DNA from 3 places in the Hoeflea sp. 108 genome. Region 2 is predicted to be linked to each of the others. Evidence: predicted binding sites of a transcription regulator. Region 2 holds the regulator's gene; each other region holds the start of a gene.

Region 1 (7,716 bases), 340 kb from region 2:
CTGAAAGTCTGGCGCGAGGTAGCCAACGGCCGCCGCGTTGCCGGTGCACAGGAAGTCAGTTGGCTGATGCTGAAAGAGCTTGGCGGCCAGGGTGCGGAAGGCGAACTGGCCAGCCTGGTCAAGTCGATCCATCTCGACGCCCTGCGCGAAAACGCCAGGGGTCACGCCTTGGCGATAGCGGCCGCCTGACGACGGACGGTTCGCCCTCGATCAGATATCGAGAGCGTCCGCAGCTGCAAACTCGGCGCGTTCCTGGATGAAGCGGAAGCGCAATTCCGGCTTGGTGCCCATCAGTGCATCGACGGCATTCTTGGTGTCGTCTTCGCTTTCATTGACCTCGACCTGCAGCAGCGTGCGCTTCTTCGGGTCCATCGTCGTTTCCTTGAGCTGCGAGGCCATCATCTCGCCAAGGCCCTTGAAACGGCCGATCTCGACCTTGCCGCGCCCGGTGAATTCGGTCTTCAGCAATTCGTCCTTATGGGCGTCGTCGCGGGCGTAAGCCACCTTGCCGCCCTGGCGGATCGAATAGAGCGGCGGCACCGCCATATAGAGGTGTCCGCCACGGACCAGCTCGGGCATCTCCTGATAGAAGAAGGTGATCAGCAGCGAGGCGATGTGGGCACCGTCGACGTCGGCGTCGGTCATGATGATGACGCGGTCGTAGCGCAGGTCTTCTTCGCGGTATTTCGAGCGCGTGCCGCAGCCCAGCGCCTGGATCAGGTCGCCGATCAGCTGGTTGGACGCCAGCTTGTCGTTGCCGGCGCTGGCGACGTTGAGGATCTTGCCACGCAGCGGCAGGATCGCCTGCATCGAGCGGTCGCGCGCCTGCTTGGCCGATCCGCCTGCCGAGTCACCCTCGACGATGAACAGCTCTGCGCCCGCTGCCGCGTTCTGTGTACAGTCGGCCAGCTTGCCGGGCAGGCGCAGCTTGCGCACGGCGCTCTTGCGCGACACTTCCTTTTCCTGGCGGCGGCGCACGCGCTCGTCGGCGCGCGCGATCACCCAGTCGAGCAGCTTCGAGGCTTCCTGGGGATTGTCGGCAAGCCAGTGGTCGAACGGATCGCGGAGCGCTGTCTCGACGATGCGCATGGCCTCGACTGTCGCCAGCTTGTCCTTGGTCTGGCCGACGAACTCAGGCTCGCGGATGAACACCGACAGCATGCCGGCTGCCGAGATCATCACGTCTTCACTGGTGACGATCGAGGCGCGCTTGTTGCCAACGAGGTCGGCATAGGCGCGCAGGCCGCGCGTCAGCACGTTGCGGAAGCCCATCTCATGGGTGCCGCCGTCGCCGGTCGGGATGGTGTTGCAGTAGGAATTGACGAAACCGTCGCCGCCAAACCAGGTGACGGCCCATTCGACCGAACCGTGGCCGCTCTGCTTGTCGCTCTTGCCCGCGAAGATCTCGCGCGTGACCTGCATCTCGTTGCCGAGAGAAGCCTTGAGATAGTCGCCGAGGCCACCGGGGAAATGGAACACCGCTTTGGTCGGCGTTTCGTCCTTTTCCTTGATGAGTGCCGGATCGCAGCTCCAGCGGATTTCGACGCCACCGAACAGATAGGCCTTGGAGCGGGCCATCTTGCAGATGCGGGCCGGCTCGAAATGCGCACCCTTGCCGAAAATGTCGGGATCGGGGTGGAAGCGTACTTTGGTGCCGCGCCTGTTTTGGACGTCGCCGAGACTTTCCAATCCGCCCTGCGGGACGCCGCGCGAAAAACGCTGACGGAACAGTTTGCGGTTGCGCGCCACCTCGACTTCGAGTTGGTCGGACAGCGCGTTGACCACGGAGACGCCGACGCCGTGCAGACCGCCCGAGGTTTCGTAGACCTTGGAATCGAACTTGCCGCCGGCATGCAGCGTGGTCATGATGACCTCGAGCGCCGACTTGTCCTTGAACTTCGGATGCGGATCGACGGGGATGCCGCGGCCGTTGTCGGTGACCGTGAGAAAGCCCTCGGCGTCGAGCTCGACCTCAATGAAGGTCGCGTGGCCGGCCACGGCCTCGTCCATCGAGTTGTCGATGACCTCAGCGAAAAGATGGTGCAGCGCCTTTTCGTCGGTGCCGCCGATATACATGCCCGGACGGCGACGCACCGGCTCCAGCCCTTCGAGAACCTCGATGTCGGCCGCGCTGTAGCTGTCGCTGGCATCCTTGACCGGAGCAGGGCGCTTTGCCGCCGCAGCGGCTGCGACCAGCGGGTCGGCCGGACGGGACACGGGACGTGCGGGCTGATTGCCGAGATTGCCGAAAAGGTCGCTGTTGTCGTCCATGCTCAATACGATTTTTCCGAGCTGCGAATCACTTGGTCGAGTTTGCCAGTTTTGACGGTCTGGCAATAGTTCCTGATCTGTTCGTCCCCGGCCCGTTCGATATGTCCGAATTGGCCGTGAGGGTGCAACCATTCGTAAACGCTATCCGAAATCGCCGCGGTTGGGCGGCGACGGAAGCGGGTTTGTAAGGTTGCGGCTAACCTGTATTGCCCAATAACTGCTGCCCGAACATTCGGACATCAGGAAGGCCGCGCCCCCGTGCTTGACTTCGGTTCCTTGTTGCTCGCCACGGCCCTGTCCGGTGCGTGTCTGAGCGGAACGCTCGTCGCGATCTGGCTGACGGCGCGTCAGTCCCGTTTCGTTCTCACGATGGCGGTCGGAATACTACTTCTCGTCACCCATGTCATCGCCTTTTGGCTTTACGGACGCGATGCCTCACCCTGGCTCGGGCCGGCAATGCTGGCGTTGCTCGTCGCCGGCTTCTTTGTCGTCTTCGCTGCCGCCGACCAATACATCGAGCGTGGCTGGTCGAAACCCGCGGCGCTGCCGATCGCTGCGATCATCGCGCTGACGGTCGTGGTGACAGCGTTCGGCCTTGATGGCATCGGCTTTATCATCGCCTATTCGGCGGTCACTGGTATCCTGATCATGACGGCGACCGCATTCTGGACCTGCAAGGATGTCGACCGCCGCGTGCTCGCGCCGGTGTCGCTGCTCACCGGCAGCAGCGCCATATCCTTCGCACTGTGTGCCTTCGTCATCATCCAGCAGAAGCAATGGACACTTGGCAGCGTGCCTCATAACTGGGCCGAGGACGTGAACACTGTCGTCGTCGTCGCCTGCATGACGGCCCTTGGGGCACTCACGATCTCTTTCCATCATCTGCGCACCCAGAGCAGGCTGACCGAGGAAACGCTAACCGATCCGCTGACGGGGTTGATGAACCGCCGGGCACTCAATTCGCTGCATGGTGACACCAGCTTTGGGCAGCACATGGCGCTGGCCATGGTCGACCTCGACCACTTCAAGCGCACCAATGATGTTTTCGGCCATGCCGTGGGCGACCGGGTTTTGCAGCGTTTCGCCGATGTCGTCAGGCGCTACGCGAATGACGACGTCGAGGTCTTCAGGCTTGGTGGCGAGGAGTTCGCGATCGTCATGTCCGGAATGAGCGCGCTGGAGGCCTACGAAATCCTCCGCAAGGTCGGCGCGTCCTTCGGCGCAGAGGTCGTCGGCACCAAGCTCGGCCCGCTCCGCAGCACGGTCAGCGTCGGCGTCTGTTTCGGCGACGGCGAGATGCGGACGGTTGAGCAGATGCTGCTTGGCGCAGACGCGGCGCTCTACGCTGCAAAACGCGCCGGCCGCAACCGCGTTGCAACAGCCGAGACCGCCGACAGTGAAGGTTACCGCGAGCCGGAACTTTTGTTCGCCTAAGGCTGTTTTCTCGTCGGAGAGCCAAGTGTTCTCCGTCCCACTTGGGATCACAGTCGGACCAACCCCGGGGGGGCTGCCAGATCGCCGGTCTGCGATGGGGCAGTTCCGACAGGCTGGCTTAGGCCTAACGACCTGGAAGGCGCAGGCTGCGGCCGCATTGATCATAGATGTTTGCGCTGAGCCGCCGCCGATCGTGTCCCGTCCAAAACCTGTCCGGCAACGTCATGAATCAAATCGGCGGCGCCCGTGAGGAACGCCGCCGATAAAGTGTTTGCCGTCGAAATTACTCGGCGGCGCCGAGATATTCCGTCAGCGGCGGGCACGAGCAGACCAGGTTGCGGTCACCGGCGACGTTGTCGATGCGCGACACTGGAGACCAGTACTTGGCAGTCGTGTCGGGATCGCCGCCGGGGTAGGCCGCTTCGAGACGCGAATAGGGGTGCTTCCATTCGCCTGCTAGCGTCTCGGTTGCCGTGTGCGGGGCGTTGATCAGCGGATTGTCATCCCTAGGCCATTCGCCCTTTTCGACCTTGGCAGCTTCTGCCGCGATCGCCGCCATCGCCTCGATGAAGCGGTCGATCTCGCGCTTCGGCTCGGATTCGGTCGGCTCGACCATCAGCGTGCCGGCAACCGGCCACGACATGGTTGGCGCATGGAAGCCGTAGTCGATCAGGCGCTTGGCGATGTCCTCGACAGAGATGCCTGCACGCTCCTTGAGCACGCGGGTGTCGAGGATGCACTCATGCGCCACGCGACCATTCTTGCCCTTGAACAGCACCGGATAGTGCGCTTCGAGCTTGGTCGCGATGTAGTTGGCGTTGAGGATCGCCTGCTCGGTCGCCTGCTTCAGGCCCGAAGCGCCCATCATCCGGATGTACATCCAGGTGATCGGCAGGATCGAGGCGCTGCCGAAGGGAGCAGCCGAGACCGCATGGTCGCTGCCGGCTTCGACATGGCCCGGCACGAAGGGCGCAAGATGCGCCTTCACACCGATCGGGCCGACGCCGGGGCCGCCGCCGCCGTGCGGAATGCAGAACGTCTTGTGCAGGTTCATGTGGCAGACGTCGGCGCCGATGTCGGCGGGCCGCGAAAGTGCGACCATCGCGTTCAGGTTGGCGCCGTCGAAATAGACCTGGCCACCGTGGGCGTGCACGATCTCGCAGATATCGCGGGCGCCTTCCTCGAACACGCCATGCGTCGAGGGGTAGGTGAACATCAGCGCAGCCAGCTTGTCGGCGTGCTGCTCGGCCTTGACCTTGAGGTCGGTGACGTCGATGTCGCCGTCTTCGAGGCAGTGCACGACCACCACTTCCATGCCTGCCATCGCAGCACTTGCCGGGTTGGTGCCATGCGCCGAGGACGGGATCAGGCAGATGTTGCGCTGCGTCTCGCCACGCGAGTGGTGATAGCGGCGGATCGCCAGCAAGCCGGCATATTCACCCTGGCTGCCGGCGTTCGGCTGCAGGCTGACGGCGTCGAAGCCGGTGATTTCGCACAGCCATGCCTCGAGGTCGTCGGTCATCGCGCGATAGCCGAGCGAATGGCTCGTCGGCGCGAAGGGATGGAGGTTGGCGACCGTCGGCCAGCTGACCGGCATCATCTCGGCGGCTGCGTTGAGCTTCATGGTGCAGGAGCCGAGCGGGATCATGGCGCGGTCGAGCGCCAGGTCCTTGTCGGCGAGCCTGCGCAGGAAGCGCATCATTTCCGTTTCCGAGCGGTTTTCGTGGAACACCGGCTGGGTCAGGAAGTCCTTGCCGCGCGGCTTGCCGGGCAGGGTGCGCTTAGCGTCCTTCGGTGCCTTGGCGCCGAACAGGGCGGCAACGGCCTCGAGGTCAGCTTCGGTCGAGGTCTCGTCGAAGGCGACCGACACGTGGTCGGCGTCGATGACGCGCAGCAGGCGGCCGATATTCTCGGCTTCGGTTGCTATCGCTTCGGCTTTGCCCTTGGCTTCGACGGTCACCGCGTCGAAACGCTCAGTGCCAGAGACGGTCACGCCAGCAGCCTTCAGGCCTTCAGCCAGACGGCTGGCCAGGCCATGGATGCGCTCGGCAATCGCCTGCAGTCCGGCCGGGCCGTGCCAGATGGCGAAGGATGCGGCCATGTTGGCGAGCAGGGCCTGCGCCGTGCAGATGTTCGACGTCGCCTTGTCGCGGCGGATGTGCTGCTCACGCGTCTGCAGCGCCAGGCGGTAGCCGGGACGGCCCTTGCTGTCGACCGACTGGCCGACGAGGCGGCCCGGCATCAGGCGGGTCAGCTTGTCGGAAACGGCGCAATAGGCAGCGTGCGGGCCGCCGAAGCCCATTGGCACGCCGAAGCGCTGCATCGTTCCGACAGCGATGTCGGCGCCGAGGCTGGCAGGCGCGTCGGTGACGGTGAGGCTGAGCGGGTCGGAGACGAAGATGACGATGGCGCCGACGGCCTTGGCCTTCTCGATCGCGGCCTTGTGGTCGCCATAGACACCGTTGGTGTCTGGCCAGGAGACGATGAGGGCTGCAGTGTTGTCGTCGATGGTCTCGTCGTCGATCTCAGTGCCCAGCGGCTCGGCGCGGGTGCGCACGACGTCGAGCGTCTGCGGATGAGGGGTGCCGGCGAGGGCGACGCGGCTGCGCTTGTCGCGATGATGGCGCAGCGCAATGCCCACGGCCTCGGCAACCGCAGTCGCTTCGTCGAGCAGAGAAGCGGACGCCACCGGCAGGCCGGTGAGTTCGGCAACCAGGGTCTGGAAGTGGAACAGCAGTTCCAGGCGGCCTTGGCTGATCTCGGCCTGGTAAGGCGTGTAGGCGGTGTACCAGGCCGGGTTTTCGAACAGGTTACGCTGGATGACCGGCGGCACGTTGACGCCGTGATAGCCGGCGCCGATGAAGCTCTTCAGCACCTTGTTGCGACCCATCTTCTCGCCGAGTTCGGCGAGCGCTTCATGCTCGGATGCTGGCGCGGGCAGGTTGAGCGCGCGGTCGAGACGGATCGACTTCGGCACGGCCTGCGAGATCAGCGTTTCCACCGAGGGCACGCCGATGGCGGCGAGCATGGCGCGGGTATCGGCCGCGCCGGGCCCGATGTGACGGGCCGAAAAGGGATAAGGTGCAGTGGTCATCTCAGGCGATCCTGTCAACCGATATGGGCTTTGTAGCCCGCTTCATCCATCAGGCCGTCGAGCTGGCCCGCATTGGCGATCTTCATCTTCCACAGCCAGCCGTCGCCGGAGGCAGCCGAATTGACGAGTGCCGGGTCGGAAGAGAGCGTGGCATTGGCTTCGGTGATGTCGCCGTCGATCGGCGCATAGACGTCCGAAGCGGCTTTGACCGACTCGACGACCACGGCGACGTCGCCCTTGGCGAGCTTGCGGCCGGCTTCCGGCAGGTCGACGAAGACCAGATCGCCGAGCTGTTCCTGGGCGTAGTCGGTGATGCCGACGGTGGCGATGTCGCCTTCAACGCGGATCCACTCGTGATCTTCGGTGAAATAGGTCTTGGTCATGAAATTATCCTTTGCGGTAGCGATGCTGCGTGAAGGGAAGGGAATGGACGTCGACAGGCACTTTTGTGCCGCGGACATCGGCGAAGACTCGGGTGCCGGCCTTGACCAGCGAAGCGGAGACATAGCCCATTGCGACCGGGAAGCCGGCGGACGGGCCGAAGCCACCCGAAGTGACGCGGCCGACCAGGGCGCCGTCGGCGTCGAACAGTTCAGCGCCCGAGCGCACCGGCTGGCGCCCCTCGGGCTTCAGTCCGACACGCTTTTGCTTGGCGCCTTCGGCGAGGATTGTTGCAAGGGCCGCGCGGCCGATGAAATTGCCTTCAGCGCGCAGGTCCTTGGGGATCGCCCACATCAGGCCGGCACTTGCCGGATCGTTGTCGGGCGTGATGTCGTTGCCATGCAGGCACAGCCCGGCTTCAAGACGCAGGCTGTCGCGGGCGGCAAGGCCGATCCACATGGCGCGCTCGTCGGCGAGAAGCTTGGAGAGCAACTCGCGGGCATCTGCTTCCGGCAGGCCGATCTCGAAACCGTCCT
Region 2 (7,716 bases):
CCGAGACGGGCGAGATAGTTGAGCAGCGCCTCGGGCAGGTAGCCCATGCCGCGATAGGCATCGACACCGAGCGCGCCGTGACGCTTGGACAGCTTGGCGCCGTCGGCGCCATGGATCAGCGGAATGTGCGACATCACAGGCACGTCCCAGCCCATGGCGTCATAGATGACGGTCTGGCGCGCGGCATTGGTAAGGTGATCGTCCCCGCGGATGATGTGGGTCACGCCCATGTCATGGTCGTCGACGACGACCGCATGCATGTAGGTCGGCACGCCGTCCGAACGCAGAATGATGAAATCGTCGAGATCCTTGTTGGGGAAGCGAACGTCACCCTGCACGCGGTCGCGCACCAGCGTCTCGCCTTCCTGCGGCGCCTTGATGCGGATGACCGGTTTCACGCCTTCAGGCGCCTCGGAAGCATCGCGGTCGCGCCAGCGTCCGTCATAGCGCGGCGGGCGGCCTTCGGCGCGGGCCTTTTCACGCATCTCGTCGAGCTCGGTCGGCGTGGTGTAGCAATAATAGGCCTTGCCCATGCGAACGAGTTCCTCGGCCACTTCGCGGTGGCGCGGGGCGCGCTCGAACTGCGAGATGGGCGCACCTTCCCAGGTGAGTCCCAGCCAGGTCAGGCCCTCGAGGATCGCGGCGGTTGCAGCATCGGTCGAGCGTTCGCGGTCGGTATCCTCGATGCGCAGCAGCATCTTGCCGCCGGTGTGGTGGGCATAGAGCCAGTTGAACAGGGCGGTACGCGCACCACCGATATGCAGATAGCCGGTGGGCGAGGGGGCGAAGCGGGTGACGACGGACATAGCAGATTCCAAGGAAGCATGGCGTCGCCCGGCCGGAGGACCGGCGGCGCATGGTGTTTCGGTGGCGTTGATGTAGCATAGAAGGTCAGGGGCGCAAGAGGCAGGCCCGATGGGCGACCGGGTGCGGGAGGGGCAGGCCGGAGAAAGTCCGGCGGTGGAGGTCAGCGAGCGCGACTTGCTGAACCGTCCGGCTGCGCTTCCGACTTTGATCCCAGCGCCCGAACGACTGCCCGACGCGCCCGGCAATGCCGCGGAAGCCACGGCCCCAACCCTCTTCGGGGACGTCTCGGATCGTCTGTGGCTGGCTGGATCGGATCTGGCCAGGAGGCTGCGAACCGCTCGGGTTCAGCTTGCCGTCGAGGCCGAGCTCGAACGCGGTGCGGCATTCATGCTGGTCCCGGTCTTCCTCGCCCTGGGCGCGTTGATCTATTTCAACCTGCGCAATGAGCCCGAGCTGCTGCCTCTCGTGGCGGCGTTCGGGCTCATGCTTGCGCTTTGCGTGCTGGCCCGGTCGCGCAGGATCGTCCATCTCGGACTAGCGGCCTGGGCCTGCATGGCGCTCGGCCTGGTCGCCGCCAAGGTTGAAACCATGAGGATGGCTACAAAGATGCTCGGCGCCGAGGTTTCGACCACCCTGAGCGGGAGGGTGGTGGACATCGACCATCTCGACAAGGGGCGTCTGCGCCTTACCATCGATGTGGCTACGACCGCGAGACCCAGGCTGCGTTTTGCCCCCGATAGGGTAAGGCTCGTCGCCCGCCAAGCGCCTGAAGGTCTGGTCGCCGGCTCGACGGTGCAGGGCTACGCCAGGCTCATGCCGCCATCGGGGCCGGTGCGCCCCGGCAGCTACGACTTTTCCTTCGAGAGCTATTTCGACGGCATCGGCGCAAGCGGGTTCTTCATGAAGGGGCCAGATCTGGCGGCCTCGACGACAGAGCAGACGCCAACTCAAAGTATGTTGGCCTGGGTGGCGAATGCCCGTGACCGAGTTGCTGAGCGCATCCGCCAGCGTATTGGCGGTGCCGAAGGCGAGATCGCGGCAGCACTTGTGGTCGGCGTGCGTGGCGGCATCCCCGAAGATGTCAATGAGGCTCTCCGCCGAACAGGGCTCTATCACATCATCTCGATCTCCGGCCTGCATATGGCGATGGTTGCCGGCACGGTGATGTTCCTTATGCGTCTTGGCTTTGCCGCCTTCCCGGATTTCGCATCGCGGCATCCCGTCAAGAAATACGCCGCCGTCGTCGCCCTGGTCGGCATTGCCGCCTATCTGTTCATCTCGGGCGGAGAGGTGGCGGCCCAGCGCAGCTTCGTCATGCTGGCCGTGATGTTGACTGCGGTGCTGTTTGATCGTGCTGCGCTGACGATGCGCAATCTCGCCATTTCCGCCATCATCGTCATTCTGGTGTCGCCGCATGAGGTGGTCGGTCCGAGCTTCCAGATGTCGTTTGCCGCCACCGCAGCACTCGTCGGGGCCTATGGCTGGTGGTCCGAGCGCCGTGAGGAGCAGGCACAGCCTGTTGGCGAGATGACATTGTGGTCGCGTGCCTGGCACTGGGGGCGCAACGCCACAGTCGGCCTTGTCGCTACCTCCATCATCGCCGGTGTCGCCACGGCAGTGTTCGGCGCCTGGCATTTCCAGCGTGTGTCGCCGCTCAGCCTCGTCGCCAATCTGGCGGTCATGCCTGTCGTATCGGTGCTGGTGATGCCGTTCGCGGTGTTCGCCAGCCTAGCCATGCCCTTCGGACTGGATGGGCCGTTCCTCGATGTCATGGGCGCCGGTTTGCGCGTCATGATCGCCATGGCCGAATGGATTTCCGACCGCTCGCCGCTGGACGCCGTCGGGCTGGTATCGACCTGGTCGGTCGTGCTGGTGACAATAGCCCTTGTCGTCGCTGCGACGGCGACGACCTGGCTGCGCCTTGCCGCAGTGCCATTCGTCGTGGCCGGCGTGCTCGTCATCGGCGTCGCGCCGTCGCCGGATGTGCTCGTGGCCGAAGATGGACGCCTCGTCGGCGTCGCCACCGACGATGGCAAGCTCGCGGTCAACAGGCCAAGGCCAAACCAGTTCACGTCAGACAACTGGATGCGGGCGTTGGCGGTGGAAGAGCTTAGCAAGCCGTCGCAGGATGCAGAGAAGACCAGAGGGACCGCAGCTCCGGCGGCCGATGGCCCACGCTTTGGGGCCGCGCCGCAGAGCCTTCCTGCGAATGGTCGGGCCAAAGGCCTTGCGCCAGCTGAGGACGCCGTCAAAACCGTCGCCGGCGCAAGTGCCTTCCACTGCTCCGCGGGTTTGTGCACGCTTCGACATCAATCCGGCGCGACGGTTGTCCACGCGTCCAATGCTGCTGCGGCGTGGCAAGTCTGCCGAACGGCTGCACTCGTCGTCATCGACGATGCGACTGCTGGAGATGTCTGTGGCGGGCAGGTCGCAACCGTAGTGACCAAGCGCGATCTGGCGCGTCTGGGCAGCGCCGCGGTCTATCTGACGCCAGTCGTGGCGGGCGGCGCGTCGGTGCTATCGGTCGAATATGCCATCACCGAGCCCTACCGGCCATGGCATGCGCACCGCCAATTTTCCCGCGAGGCGAGGGGACTTGCACCCAATCGCCAAGAGGCGGTGAGAAAACAGCCAGACAACGCGACGACCGAATAGCCCACCGCAGGCAAGCGTGCCATATGCGGCAAGCTCGAAACTGCGGTCTATACGGCCTCGAAGCATCTCAAGACTACCATCGCCATTTCCGCTCTCCTCGGATTGCGGCCACGCTCAATGTCTTTGCTCTTACACAACTTGAGACGGAAAACGCTTCGTCTTCTGGGAGTTGCCCTAGTAGCGGCGGATCAGCCCGACGAGCTTGCCCTGCACCTTGACCCTGTCTGGCCCGAAGATGCGGGTCTCATAGGCGGGATTGGCTGCCTCCAGAGCGATCGAGGCGCCCTTGCGGCGGAAACGTTTCAGCGTCGCCTCCTCGTCGTCGACGAGGGCCACGACGATCTCGCCGGGGCTCGCGGTACTGGCATTCCGGATGATGACAGTGTCGCCGTCGAAAATGCCGGCCTCGATCATCGAGTCGCCTTTGACCTCAAGCGCATAGTGCTCGCCGCCCATGATCATGTCTGGCGGCACCGAAATGGTGTGTGTCCGGTGCTGGATCGCGTCGATCGGCACACCCGCAGCGATCCGTCCCATGACTGGAATGGCAATGGCGGACACGGCATCGTCGTCGTTGCTTGCAGCGGCCGGGCGCGACGGCTCGGGCTTGCGGCCAAGCGACCCTTCGATGACGCTTGGCGAGAACTTCCTGGCAGCGTTGAGACCGGGCGCAATCGAGTCGGGCAGGCGCAGCACTTCGAGCGCTCGTGCCCTGTTGGGCAGGCGGCGGATGAAGCCGCGTTCCTCGAGTGCGGTGATCAGGCGATGGATGCCGGACTTGGAGGCGAGGTCGAGCGCTTCCTTCATTTCATCGAAGGATGGAGGGATGCCCGCCTCCTTCAACCGCTCATGGATGAACAGCAGAAGCTCATGTTGTTTGCGCGTCAGCATCGCCGCCCCCAAGGAATCGCGAGAAAAACAAACCCGGAACAAACACTATCTGTTCCAGTTGTGTTCCGCAACTGTTTAAATTTCGTGAAGGTTATCGGCGGGATTGTTCAGCGCAGCATCAGCACGCGGCAGGCACTGCCGGATTCGGCCGGTTCCGCAAAGGGGCCGCGGATAACAGCGCAATTGGCGTCGGCCAGCGTCCGGAGCATGGACGAATCCTGCACCGTAAACGGCGTGACGACGAGCCCATCAAGGGTCTGGCGTGCGACAGCGCGGACAAAATCCTGACGCAGATCGTTGGCCGGCATCGGCGTATCGAGCACACCGTCCCTGATGTCGGCGACGTGAGAGCGTCCGCCCAATTTTGCCAGCAGCGGCTTCAGGAAGATGTGCGAGCAGATGAGGCTCGCGACCGGATTGCCGGGCAGGCCGACGCAGCGCGTCGCGCCGAGGCGACCAAACATCAGCGGTTTGCCGGGGCGCATGGCGATCTTCCAGAACGAAAGATCCATGCCGAGGCCGGTTAACACGCGATGCACTAGGTCGTGGTCGCCGACGGACGCACCGCCCAGTGTGACGATGACATCGGCCTTGGCGTCGAGTGCTTTCTGGACCAACCCCGAGATGGCGTCCGTGCTGTCGGCGGCTATGCCGAGGTCGAGCACACGAGCGCCGATCGAGCGGGCAATTGCAGCGACGCCATAGGCGTTGGACGAGATGATCTGGTCGGGGCCGGGCGTGCTACCCGGCAGCAGAAGCTCGTCGCCGGTGGCGATGATCGCGACCAGTGGTGCGCGCACCACCTGGACGTCGGGGTGATTGGCGGAGGCGATCAGCGAGAGGGCTGCCGGATCGAGCAGGCGGCCGGCGTCGAGGATGAGGTCGCCTTCGCTGAAATCGAGGCCGCTGAGGCGAATGTTGCGGCCGGGATCTGTCGGTTCCAGCACTTCGACCGCACCATTGCCGAGATCACGCGCGTTTTCCTGGATCACCACGGTGTCCGCCCCCGCGGGAACCGGCGCTCCGGTGAAGATGCGCACTGCCTGTCCCGTACTGACGGTCCCGGTGAATTGTCGTCCCGCCGGGGCCTGGCCGATGACTGAAAGTTTCGCCGGAAGCGTGGCGATGTCTGCTGCCCTGACAGCATAGCCGTCCATGGCGGAGGCGTCGAAAGGCGGCTGGGTGCGCAAGGCGTACAGCGGTGCCGCCAGAACGCGGTCGGCTGCCTCGTGCAGGGTAACCCGATCCGTGCCGGTGGGTGCGGCACCTTCAAGCAGGCGTTCGAGAGCCTCGGTGACCGGCAGCAGTGCCATCTATTCTGTCGCCTTGAAGTCGCCCGACTTGCCGCCGGTCTTTTCGATCAGCCGGATGCCTGAAATCACCATGCCGCGGTCGGCCGCCTTGGCCATGTCGTAGATGGTCAGGCAGGCAACTGAGGCAGCCGTCAGCGCCTCCATCTCGACGCCGGTCTTGCCGGTGACGCGCGCAAGTGCGGTCACGCGCAGGCCGGGCAGGGTCTCGTCCGGCTCGATCTCAACCGTCACCTTGGTCAGCAGGATCGGATGGCAGAGCGGGATCAGCTCATGCGTGCGCTTGGCCGCCATGATGCCGGCAATGCGCGCTGTGCCCAGCACGTCGCCCTTCTTGGCGTTGCCGGAGAGGATTAGATCAAGCGTCTCGGGCCGCATGGCGATCATGCCTTCGGCGATCGCCGTGCGGGTCGTTTCGGCCTTGTCGCCGACATCGACCATGTTGGCTTCGCCCGCGGCACCGATATGGGTGAGCGCCGCTGCCATGTCAGGCTCCGGCCGCTTGCTGCGCGCCTTCGAGCAGCAAGCGGGTCGCTGCCGCCACGTCGGACTGACGCATCAGGCTTTCGCCGACGAGGAAGCTGCCGATGCCCGACTTCTCCAGCCGCAGACAATCGTCATGGGTGAAGATGCCGCTTTCGCCGACCAGAACGCGATCCGCCGGCACCATCGGCGCCAGCCGCTCCGACGTGGTGAGGCTCACCTCGAAGGTCCTGAGGTTACGGTTGTTGACGCCGAGGAGCCGCGATTCAAGCTTCAGCGCACGCTCGGTCTCTTCCTCGTCATGCACCTCGATCAGGGCATCCATGCCGAGCTCGAAGGCGGTGTCCTCGAGGCGGCTGGCATCGTCGTCGCTCAGGCTCGCCATGATTATCAGGATGGCGTCCGCGCCCCAGGCACGGGCTTCGTAGACCTGGTAGGGCTCGAACATGAAGTCCTTGCGCAGCGCGGGCAGGGCGCAGGCCTTGCGCGCCGCGGTGAGGAATTCCGGGGCGCCCTGGAACGACGGCGTGTCGGTCAGGACAGAAAGGCAGGCGGCGCCGCCCCCGGCATAGGCTTGAGCCAGCGACGGCGGATCGAAATCGGCGCGGATCAAGCCCTTGGACGGGCTCGCCTTCTTGATCTCGGCGATCAGCCCGAAACGGCCCTCGCGGCGCTTGGCTTCCAGCGCCTTGAGGAAGCCGCGCGGCGTGTCGGCATCGCGTGCCTGCGCCTGCAGTTCGCCGAGCGGCAGGCGGGCCTTGGCAGCTGCGATCTCGTCGCGCTTGTAGGCTTCGATGCGGCGGAGGATGTCGGCCATGGTGCTATCCGTTCGAGATGCCGACCAGCCGGTCGAGCACGGCGCGGGCGCGGCCACTGTCGATCGCATCGGCGGCAAGCTTGATGCCTTCGCCAATGGTTGCGACCTTACCGGCGACAACCAGGCCGGCGCCGGCATTCATCAGAACCGTGTCGCGATAGGCACCCTTGGCACCCTCTATCACGCCACGCAATGCCGCCGCATTGTAGGAGGAATCACCGCCACGCAGCTCTTCGCGCGTGTGCCTGGCGAGGCCGACCTGTTCGGGCGTCAGCGTGAAGGTCGAGATCTTGCCGTCGGCCAAGGCCGCGACATGCGTTTCGCCCGTCGTGGTGATCTCGTCATAGCCGTCGCCATGAACGACCCAGGTCGAGACGGCGCCAAGTTCCTTCAGCGTCTCGGCGACCGGAACAATCCATTCGGGCGAGAACACGCCGACGAGCTGGCGGTCGACGCCGGCCGGATTGGAGAGCGGGCCGAGCAGGTTGAAGATGGTGCGCGTGCCGAGTTCGACGCGTGTCGCACCGACATGCTTCATTGCCGGATGATGCGCGGGCGCGAACATGAAGCCGACGCCTGCTTCGTGGATGCATCGGCCGATGGCCTCGGGCGTAAGCTCGATGTTGACGCCCAGCGCCGTCAGCACGTCGGCAGCGCCTGTCAGCGACGACAGGCCGCGATTGCCGTGTTTGGCCACAGGCACGCCCGCGCCGGCGATGACGAAGGCCGATGCGGTCGAGATGTTGACGCTGT
Region 3 (7,716 bases), 2.5 Mb from region 2:
CCTCGCAGCCGATCGGCCACTACGATTTCTGCCGCCTCAACCCCAGCGAGTGCTCGATCAAGCAGCGCGATCCCGGCCCCGAGCAGCTGAGCGGTGCCCTGTGGCGCAAGATCGTCGCCATCAACGTGTCGGTCAATGCGGCGGTCAAGCCGATGAACGACATCGACATCTACGGTCGTGACGAGGTCTGGGCCTATCCCGACAAGGGCGTCGGCGACTGCGAGGACTATGTGCTGGAAAAGCGGCGCATGCTGAACCGCGAAGGCGTGTCGCTGGCCAATCTGCTGATTACCGTGGTGCGCAAGCCCGACGGCGAAGGCCATGCGGTGCTGACCGTCAGAACCTCGCAGGGCGAGTTCATCCTCGATAACCTGACTGACGCCGTGCGCCCCTGGGACGAGACCGGCTACAACTACCTCAAGCGCCAGTCGACTGAAAACACCGGCCGCTGGGTCTCGATCCGCGAAGGCCAGACCACGCTGGTCGGCTCCGTCCGCTAGGGATTGTCTCGAAGACCGGAACGATTTCCGTAGGCACGCTTGCGCGCTGGCGCAGCTCGGAGCTTGGCGTGTCAGCGACGATGCGCCCAACGCGCCAAGATCAACCTTACGTCCCACAGCCGCAGACCGGATCGGTCATGCAGACAGACGGTGGCGCCTCACGTGCCGCCCACCGATGCCTACGCCGCCTGGGCCATGCGCTCGGACGAGATGCGGTAGGAAATCGCCTCGGCGAGATGGATGCGGCCAACGGTTTCGCTGGCGTCGAGGTCGGCGAGGGTGCGCGCGACCTTGAGCACGCGGTGGTAGGCGCGGGCGGAAAAGCCGAGCTTTTCGCTGGCGTCCCGCAGCAGCGCGAGCCCGCCCGCGTCGGGCACGGCGATGTCCTCGACGATCCCGGCCGAGCATTGGGCGTTGGTCGTGGCGCCGGCGATGCCCAGGCCCTCGAGCCGCTCGCGCTGGATCTTGCGGGCGCGAGCGACGCGTGCTGCGACATCGGCGCTCGCTTCGGAATTGCCGGTGCGGATCAAATCCACAGCCGACACCGCCGGCACCTCGATGCGCAGGTCGATGCGGTCGAGCAGCGGCCCCGAAATACGCGCCTGATAGTCCGACTGGCAGCGCGGGCCACGCAGGCAGCGGTAACCGGGTTCGCCGGCCATGCCGCACCGGCACGGATTCATGGCGGCGACGAGCTGAATGCGGGCCGGATAGGTGACGCGGTGGTTGACGCGCGCGATCATGCATTCGCCGGTTTCCAGCGGCTGCCGCAATGAATCGAGCACCTGCGGTGAAAACTCGGGAAGCTCGTCGAGGAACAGCACGCCATGGTGGGCGAGCGAGACCTCGCCGGGCCGGGCCTTGAGCCCGCCGCCGACCATCGCTGCCATCGAGGCCGAATGATGCGGCGCGCGGAACGGCCGCCGGTCGGTCAGCCGGCCCTCGGCCAGCTCGCCGCCAATGGAGGCGATCATCGAGACCTCGAGCAGCTCCTTGGGGGCGAGAGGCGGCAGGATCGAGGGCAGGCGCGCCGCCAGCATCGACTTGCCGGCGCCGGGCGGGCCGACGAACAGAAGGTTGTGCCCGCCGGCCGCAGCCACCTCGAGCGCCCGCTTGGCGCTCTCCTGGCCCTTAATGTCGGCGAGGTCGGGCAGGCCGGCACTAGGTGCGCGGATGCCGGGTTCGGGCCGCGACAAAACCTGCGTGCCCCGGAAATGATTGGCGATGGCAATAAGGCTGCGCGGCGCAAGAATATCGATGTCGGCACCGGCCCAGGCGGCCTCGGGTCCGCAGCCGGCGGGACAGATCAGCCCCATGCCCTCGGCATTTGCCCCGATCGCGGCTGGCAGGGCGCCGGCCACTGAGGCAATGGTGCCGTCGAGCGACAATTCGCCGAGCACGACATAGGCGGCGAGCGCGTCGCCGGGCACGGCACCCAGCGCCGCCATCAGCCCGAGAGCAATCGGCAGATCATAATGGCTGCCCTCCTTGGGGAGGTCGGCCGGGGCGAGATTGACAGTCACTTTCTTGGCCGGCATCGCTAGGCCCGAGGCGTGAAGCGCTGCCTGCACCCGCTCTCGGCTTTCAGCGACAGCCTTGTCGGGCAGGCCGACGATCGAGATACCGACCTTGCCCGGCGCCACCATCACCTGCACATCGACGGGAACCGCCTCGATGCCCTGGAATGCAACAGTACGCACATGCGAAACCATGCCGCCCCCTTGCGCCGGTCATCATCCCTAGCCGGCGCGGTCAGGTCGTCATCGACCTTGCTGGAGACAAGCATAGATTGCAGGGGTGCGCAAGAACAATTAGGGAACATCTGCGCCGTCGTGGCTACTCGATACCGCGCCGGGTGGTCACTTCAGGTGACGGGGCAGGCCTCCAAGGCCGATCTATTGCCGGTCAATACCTCTGGCGCGAGCGCGAGTTTCCGCAGTGGGATCGCGAGGCGGGTCAGGAGGCTATTGAAGCGCTTATTGGACCCGAAGGTTGTAGCTCGACACACGCTGAAACCAATTGGCCGATCCTGTTTGGGTGCGTCGGCTCTTGCGCTTCCCAGCCAGCGGGAGAGCGCGGCGTCCTTTTGGCTACCAGAGCCAGATCGGCCGCTCGGCGACGATAAAGAGTGTGCCCCACCAAAGGCAGGTGAACACAAGGGATGCTATTGCCGCCGGACGTACCCTCGGCAGCGCTTCAGTTGGCAGAACAGACATTTCATTTACGCCCAGTTAACCCCACGTCAGGCAATAACCAAAAGTTGCGACGTGTTGCACTCGGCAATCTGGTGTAGATGCTTTGGTCTATATCACCTGATATGTATTGGGGGAGAGATTTCCACAGAGTTCTGCCGCTGGGGCGTCTGCCTAGACCATTCGATCTAGCTCGATGCAGGGCGAGGCGCGGCTGGCCTCGGCGCCATGCCTTGATAGAAAATGTTAAGTGCTCGTGCGCGAATATATCGATGGAAGACAGTAGATCTTCATGGGGGCGATCTTGGTCAGGCGACAGATCGGACGATTGGGCAGCGCGCGCAGGCGCTCGGCCGACCGCATCGCTGAACTCGAGGCGAAGCTTGAGGCGCAGGCGGCGCTGATCCGCGAACAGGCAGTCTCGTTGGCGCATTCGCAGAAGATCTTCGACCGCTCGTCAGCCGCCGCCCGCATCGGCGTGTGGCAATGCAACCTTGCCGACGAGGCCCTGCACTGGACCGATGTCGTTTACGACATCTTTGACCTGCCGCGCGGCTCGGCGGTCGATCGCAGACAGACACTTCAATGCTACACTGCCGAGTCCGTGGCGGAGCTGCACGCCCGGCGCAGCAGGGCCATCGCCGAACGCACCGGCTTCAGCCTCGATGCCGAGATCGTTACGGTGAAGGGCAATCGCCGCTGGATACGGATCACCGCAACCGTCGAATGCGAAGATGGGGTCGCCGTGCGCATCTTCGGCATGAAGCAGGACATCACCGAGGAGAAAATCCTCGGCGACCAGACACGCTATCTCGCCGAGTTCGACGTCATGACCGGCCTCGCCAACCGAAGCCAGTTCCAGTCGAGGCTGGCCGGGCTGACCGCCAGCCAGCCCGACTGCCCTGCCCCGGCGGCGCTGCTGCTTGTCGATCTCGATGGCTTCAAGCAGGTTAATGACAGCTTTGGCCATGCCGTGGGCGACGAATGCCTCAGGCAGGTGTCCCGGCGTCTCGAAGATGCTTGCGCCGGCATGGAACTTGTTGCCCGGATCGGCGGCGACGAGTTTGCCGTGCTGACAGGTCCGGATCTCGATCTGGCCTCGATCTCCGAGCTCGCCCGCCAGATCATCGACAGGCTTGGCAAGCCCCTCGACTATCGCGGCAATTCCCTGAAGCTTGGCGCTTCGGTCGGCATCGCCCTGATCGAGGGCGCGACGCTGCCCGAATTGCTGGTCAGCGCCGACACCGCGCTTTATGCCGCCAAGGCTGCGGGCCGGAACACCTTCCGCATCTTCAAGCCCGATAGCCTCGCAAGCCTGCCCAATCCGCGCGCTGCGTGAGCAGCACCATGCCAAGGCTTGTTCTGGACCCGCTGGCCTGCTAGTTCGCCATCACAGTATTTGCAGGGCACGCGAGCAATCGCGACATCGACATGGGCACCACCAAGTCCGCAGACAGATAGGCCGCAACAACACCCGATACGTTGTTGCGGCGCCCTGCCCCCTCATCCAGACATGCGAAGTGGCAGATCGCCGCCATATGAAATTCATTTGAGCGGATGCTTTGTCATGCCCAATCGAAATTTTTCCACCTGGGGCCATTCCCTACCCGCGGCGCTACTGTTGATGGCGCCTTTCGACATCCTGGCCTCGCTGGCTATGGACATCTATCTGCCGGTCGTGCCGGCGATGCCCGCAATGCTCAGCACGACACCTGACGTGGTCCAGCTGACGCTGAGCCTCTACATGATCGTGCTCGGGCTGGGCCAGGTCGTTTTCGGCCCGGTCTCCGATCGTATCGGCCGCCGCCCGGTGCTGATATCGGGCGCAGTCCTGTTCGCCGTTGCTTCGTTGTTGCTTGCCGTCACCACGTCGGCGCAGCTGTTCGTTGCCCTGCGTGTCGTCCAGGCTTTGGGCGCATCGGCGGCGCTTGTCGCCACCTTCGCCACCGTGCGCGACGTTTATGCCGAGCGACCGGAGGGCGCGGTCATCTACAGCCTGTTCAGCGCCATGCTGGCCTGCGTGCCGGCACTCGGTCCGATCGCAGGCGCGCTGATTGCCGAAAGTCTTGGCTGGCAGGCGATCTTCGCCGTGCTCGGCATCCTTGCTGTAGCGGCCGTGCTGAACGCGCTGCCGCACTGGCACGAGACGCGACCCGAGACGGCCCAGTCACGGCCGGCTTTCTCGACGATCCTGAAAAGCCCTGCCTTCTGGGTCTACACGCTCGGCTTCAGCGCGGCGATGGGGGCGTTTTTCGTGTTCTTCTCGACGGCGCCGCGCGTTCTTATCGACAGGGCCGGCTATTCGCAGCTCGGCTTCAGCCTGGCCTTCGCCACTGCGGCGGTTGCGATGATAGCCACAACGCGCTTCGCCAAACTGTTCGTGGCGCGCTGGGGCATATCAGGCAGTCTCGCCAGGGGCATGGCCATGCTTTTCCTCGGCTCAGCGCTGCTGGGGCTTGGGCAGTCGTTCGCCGAACCGTCGTTCCTGACCTTCGTCGTGCCGATGTGGGTGATCTCGGTCGGCATCGTCTTCGCCGGCGCGGTGACGGCGAACGGCGCGCTAGAGGCGTTCGGCGATGCCGCAGGCGCGGCGGTGGCGCTCTACTTCTGTGTCGAGAGCCTGATCGTCGGCATTGTCGGCACGCTTGTCGTGGTCGCGCTCGGAGGCGACACGGCCTGGCCGCTCGCTGCCTATTGCGCGGTCATGGCGGCCGTGACGCTGTGCGGGTTGAGGTGGCTCGGGAGACACTAGCGCACTCGGCTGGTGTCGGGCGATACCGGTTCCGGTTTCGCGCCGACACCGGCAGGCTCTTCGCTTGCGGAATCCCATCCGCGCTCGTCCAGGAATTGCGCTAGCGCTGTAGGCGAGGCCTTGGCGCGGCTCCGATGGTCAGGCGATAGCAGGCCGCTCAGGCCCGCTTCTTCTCCACCGCATCCCAGAACAGGGCTGCGATGTCGGCGCCGCCGAATTTCTTGACCTCGCGGATACCGGTCGGCGAGGTCACGTTGATCTCGGTCATATAGTCGCCGATGACGTCGATGCCGACGAGGATGAAGCCGCGTTCACGCAGCGACGGGCCGATGCGGGCACAGATTTCAAGCTCGCGGGCAGTGAGCTCGGTCTTCTCGGCGCGGCCGCCGGCATGCATGTTGGAGCGGGCGTCGTGCTCGGCCGGCACGCGGTTGATGGCGCCGGCGGGTTCGCCGTCGATCAGGATGATGCGCTTGTCGCCCTTGCGCACGTCCTTGAGGTAGCGCTGGACGATGTAGGGCTCGCGGAACAGTTGGCCGAACATTTCGAGCAGCGACGACAGGTTCCGGTCGGCCTCGTGCAGGTGGAAGATGCCGGCGCCGCCATTGCCGTAGAGCGGCTTGACGATGATGTCGCCGAACTCTTTGCGGAAGGCGGCCACCTCTTGCGGGTCCTTGGTGATCAGCGTCTCCGGCATCAGGTCGGCGAATTCGGTGACGAAAATCTTTTCCGGGCTGTTGCGCACCCAGGCCGGGTCGTTGACGACGAGAGTCCTGGGGTGGATGCGCTCGAGCATGTGGGTGGTGGTGATGTAGTTCATGTCGAAGGGCGGATCCTGGCGCAAAAGGATCACGTCCATCTCCGACAGGTCGGTGCGGACAGGCTCGCCGAGGGTGAAGTGGTCGCCCTTGATGTCGCGCACTTCGAGTTTCTCGATGCGGGCGAAGACCTTGCCGTCGCGCAGCGACAGCCGGTCGGGTGTGTAGTGGTAGAGCTCGTGGCCGCGGCGCTGCGCCTCCAGCGACAGCGCGAACGACGTGTCGCCGGCGATGTTGACGGTGGAGATGTGGTCCATCTGGACGGCGATCTTGAGCGGCATGGAGGTCTCCGGCGCGGCTGGTCGATATGATGAAGCGGCAGCCGATGGCCGGCGGCGCGCCTGGGTCACGAGGATGTAGCGATTTGCCGGCCTTATGCAATGGCGGGACGGGCAAGTGTTTTCGGCCGGCGATAGCCGGGCCTATCTCAACTTGCGGGAAAGCAGCGGCGTTTCGGGCCGCTCGGAACTTCGGAGCTTTGGGATCCGATCTGAAACCGGTTTCGACGCGATGTCGAAAAGCGGACGAGGGCGCGGATTGAATACAATTCCTAAACGCTTTGCTGCCAGTGTCCGCACACGATTGCAATAAGCACTGGAATAGAGACGTGCGCATGCCACTTGGCGTCAGCCATTCGGACAGGGAAACCGGCGACCTGGCGTTTACCGACGCGCTGACCGGCCTTGGCAACCAGCGCCGGTTCCAGGACAAGGTCGGGCGGCTGATCGATGATCGCGCCGAAGACCCGGCACCGTTTACCGTGGGCATTCTCGATCTCGACGGCTTCAAGCCCATCAACGACCTGTTCGGCCATCGCGCCGGCGACGAGATTCTGGTGCAGGTGGCGATGCGGCTGCGCGCCGCCGCTGACGGCTATTCGTCGGTCGCACGCATCGGCCCCGACGAATTCGCCTTTCTCTATCCGCTTGTGTTCAGCGAGGAAGCCGCCGCCGAAAAGGCGCGCATGCTGATCGAAATCCTGTCGGCGCCTTATGATGTCGGCGAGCGCACGGCGCGCCTGTCGGCCTCGGTCGGCTGCTCGCTGTTCCAATCGACGGAGGACAACACCGAAACGCTGATGCGCAAGGCGGAGACCGCGCTCTATCACGCCAAGCGTTCGGGTCGCGGCCGCGTCGTTGTCTACACTCGCGAGATGGAAGAAGCGGCCAAGCGCGTCACCCGCATCGAGCAGGCGTTGCGCCGTGCGGTTGCCGCCGGCGAGGTGGCACCGCATTTCCAACCAATCGTCGACCTCAACACCCGTCGCACCGTCGGCTTCGAGGCCCTGGCCCGCTGGACCGACCGGGACCTCGGCTTCGTGTCGCCGGCCGTGTTCATCCCCATCGCCGAGGAGCGCGGCATCATCGGGCCGCTGTCGCAGCTGGTGCTGCGAAAGGCGGCGGAAGCGGCGCGCAGCTGGCCGCAGGAGATGTTCCTGTCGTTCAACCTGTCGC

The links. Region 2 encodes LexA, which represses DNA repair genes until DNA is damaged. Its sites were predicted from a motif close to TGTTCNNNNTGTGTTCNG; they were not measured.
Region 1: the regulator LexA is predicted to act here: its motif matches at 2,339-2,356, upstream of parE (DNA topoisomerase IV subunit B).
Region 3: the regulator LexA is predicted to act here: its motif matches at 2,304-2,321, upstream of B015_RS0125465 (YifB family Mg chelatase-like AAA ATPase).

Annotation. Positions count from the first base shown of each region.
Region 1 is NZ_KB890024.1:2,251,603-2,259,318, forward strand. Features, by position in the region: gene B015_RS0111025 (DUF2336 domain-containing protein) at 1-189, shown strand, start outside; gene parE (DNA topoisomerase IV subunit B) at 211-2,271, opposite strand; gene B015_RS0111035 (GGDEF domain-containing protein) at 2,530-3,705, shown strand; gene gcvP (aminomethyl-transferring glycine dehydrogenase) at 3,989-6,799, opposite strand; gene gcvH (glycine cleavage system protein GcvH) at 6,814-7,182, opposite strand; gene gcvT (glycine cleavage system aminomethyltransferase GcvT) at 7,187-7,716, opposite strand, start outside.
Region 2 is NZ_KB890024.1:2,595,797-2,603,512, reverse strand. Features, by position in the region: gene gltX (glutamate--tRNA ligase) at 1-806, opposite strand, end outside; gene B015_RS0112780 (ComEC/Rec2 family competence protein) at 916-3,462, shown strand; gene lexA (transcriptional repressor LexA) at 3,637-4,353, opposite strand; gene glp (gephyrin-like molybdotransferase Glp) at 4,461-5,666, opposite strand; gene moaC (cyclic pyranopterin monophosphate synthase MoaC) at 5,667-6,149, opposite strand; gene trpC (indole-3-glycerol phosphate synthase TrpC) at 6,151-6,963, opposite strand; gene trpD (anthranilate phosphoribosyltransferase) at 6,968-7,716, opposite strand, start outside.
Region 3 is NZ_KB890024.1:5,121,689-5,129,404, forward strand. Features, by position in the region: gene B015_RS0125460 (transglutaminase-like cysteine peptidase) at 1-500, shown strand, start outside; gene B015_RS0125465 (YifB family Mg chelatase-like AAA ATPase) at 680-2,212, opposite strand; gene B015_RS0125470 (sensor domain-containing diguanylate cyclase) at 2,985-4,031, shown strand; gene cml (CmlA/FloR family chloramphenicol efflux MFS transporter) at 4,260-5,444, shown strand; gene gshB (glutathione synthase) at 5,602-6,543, opposite strand; gene B015_RS0125485 (EAL domain-containing protein) at 6,876-7,716, shown strand, end outside.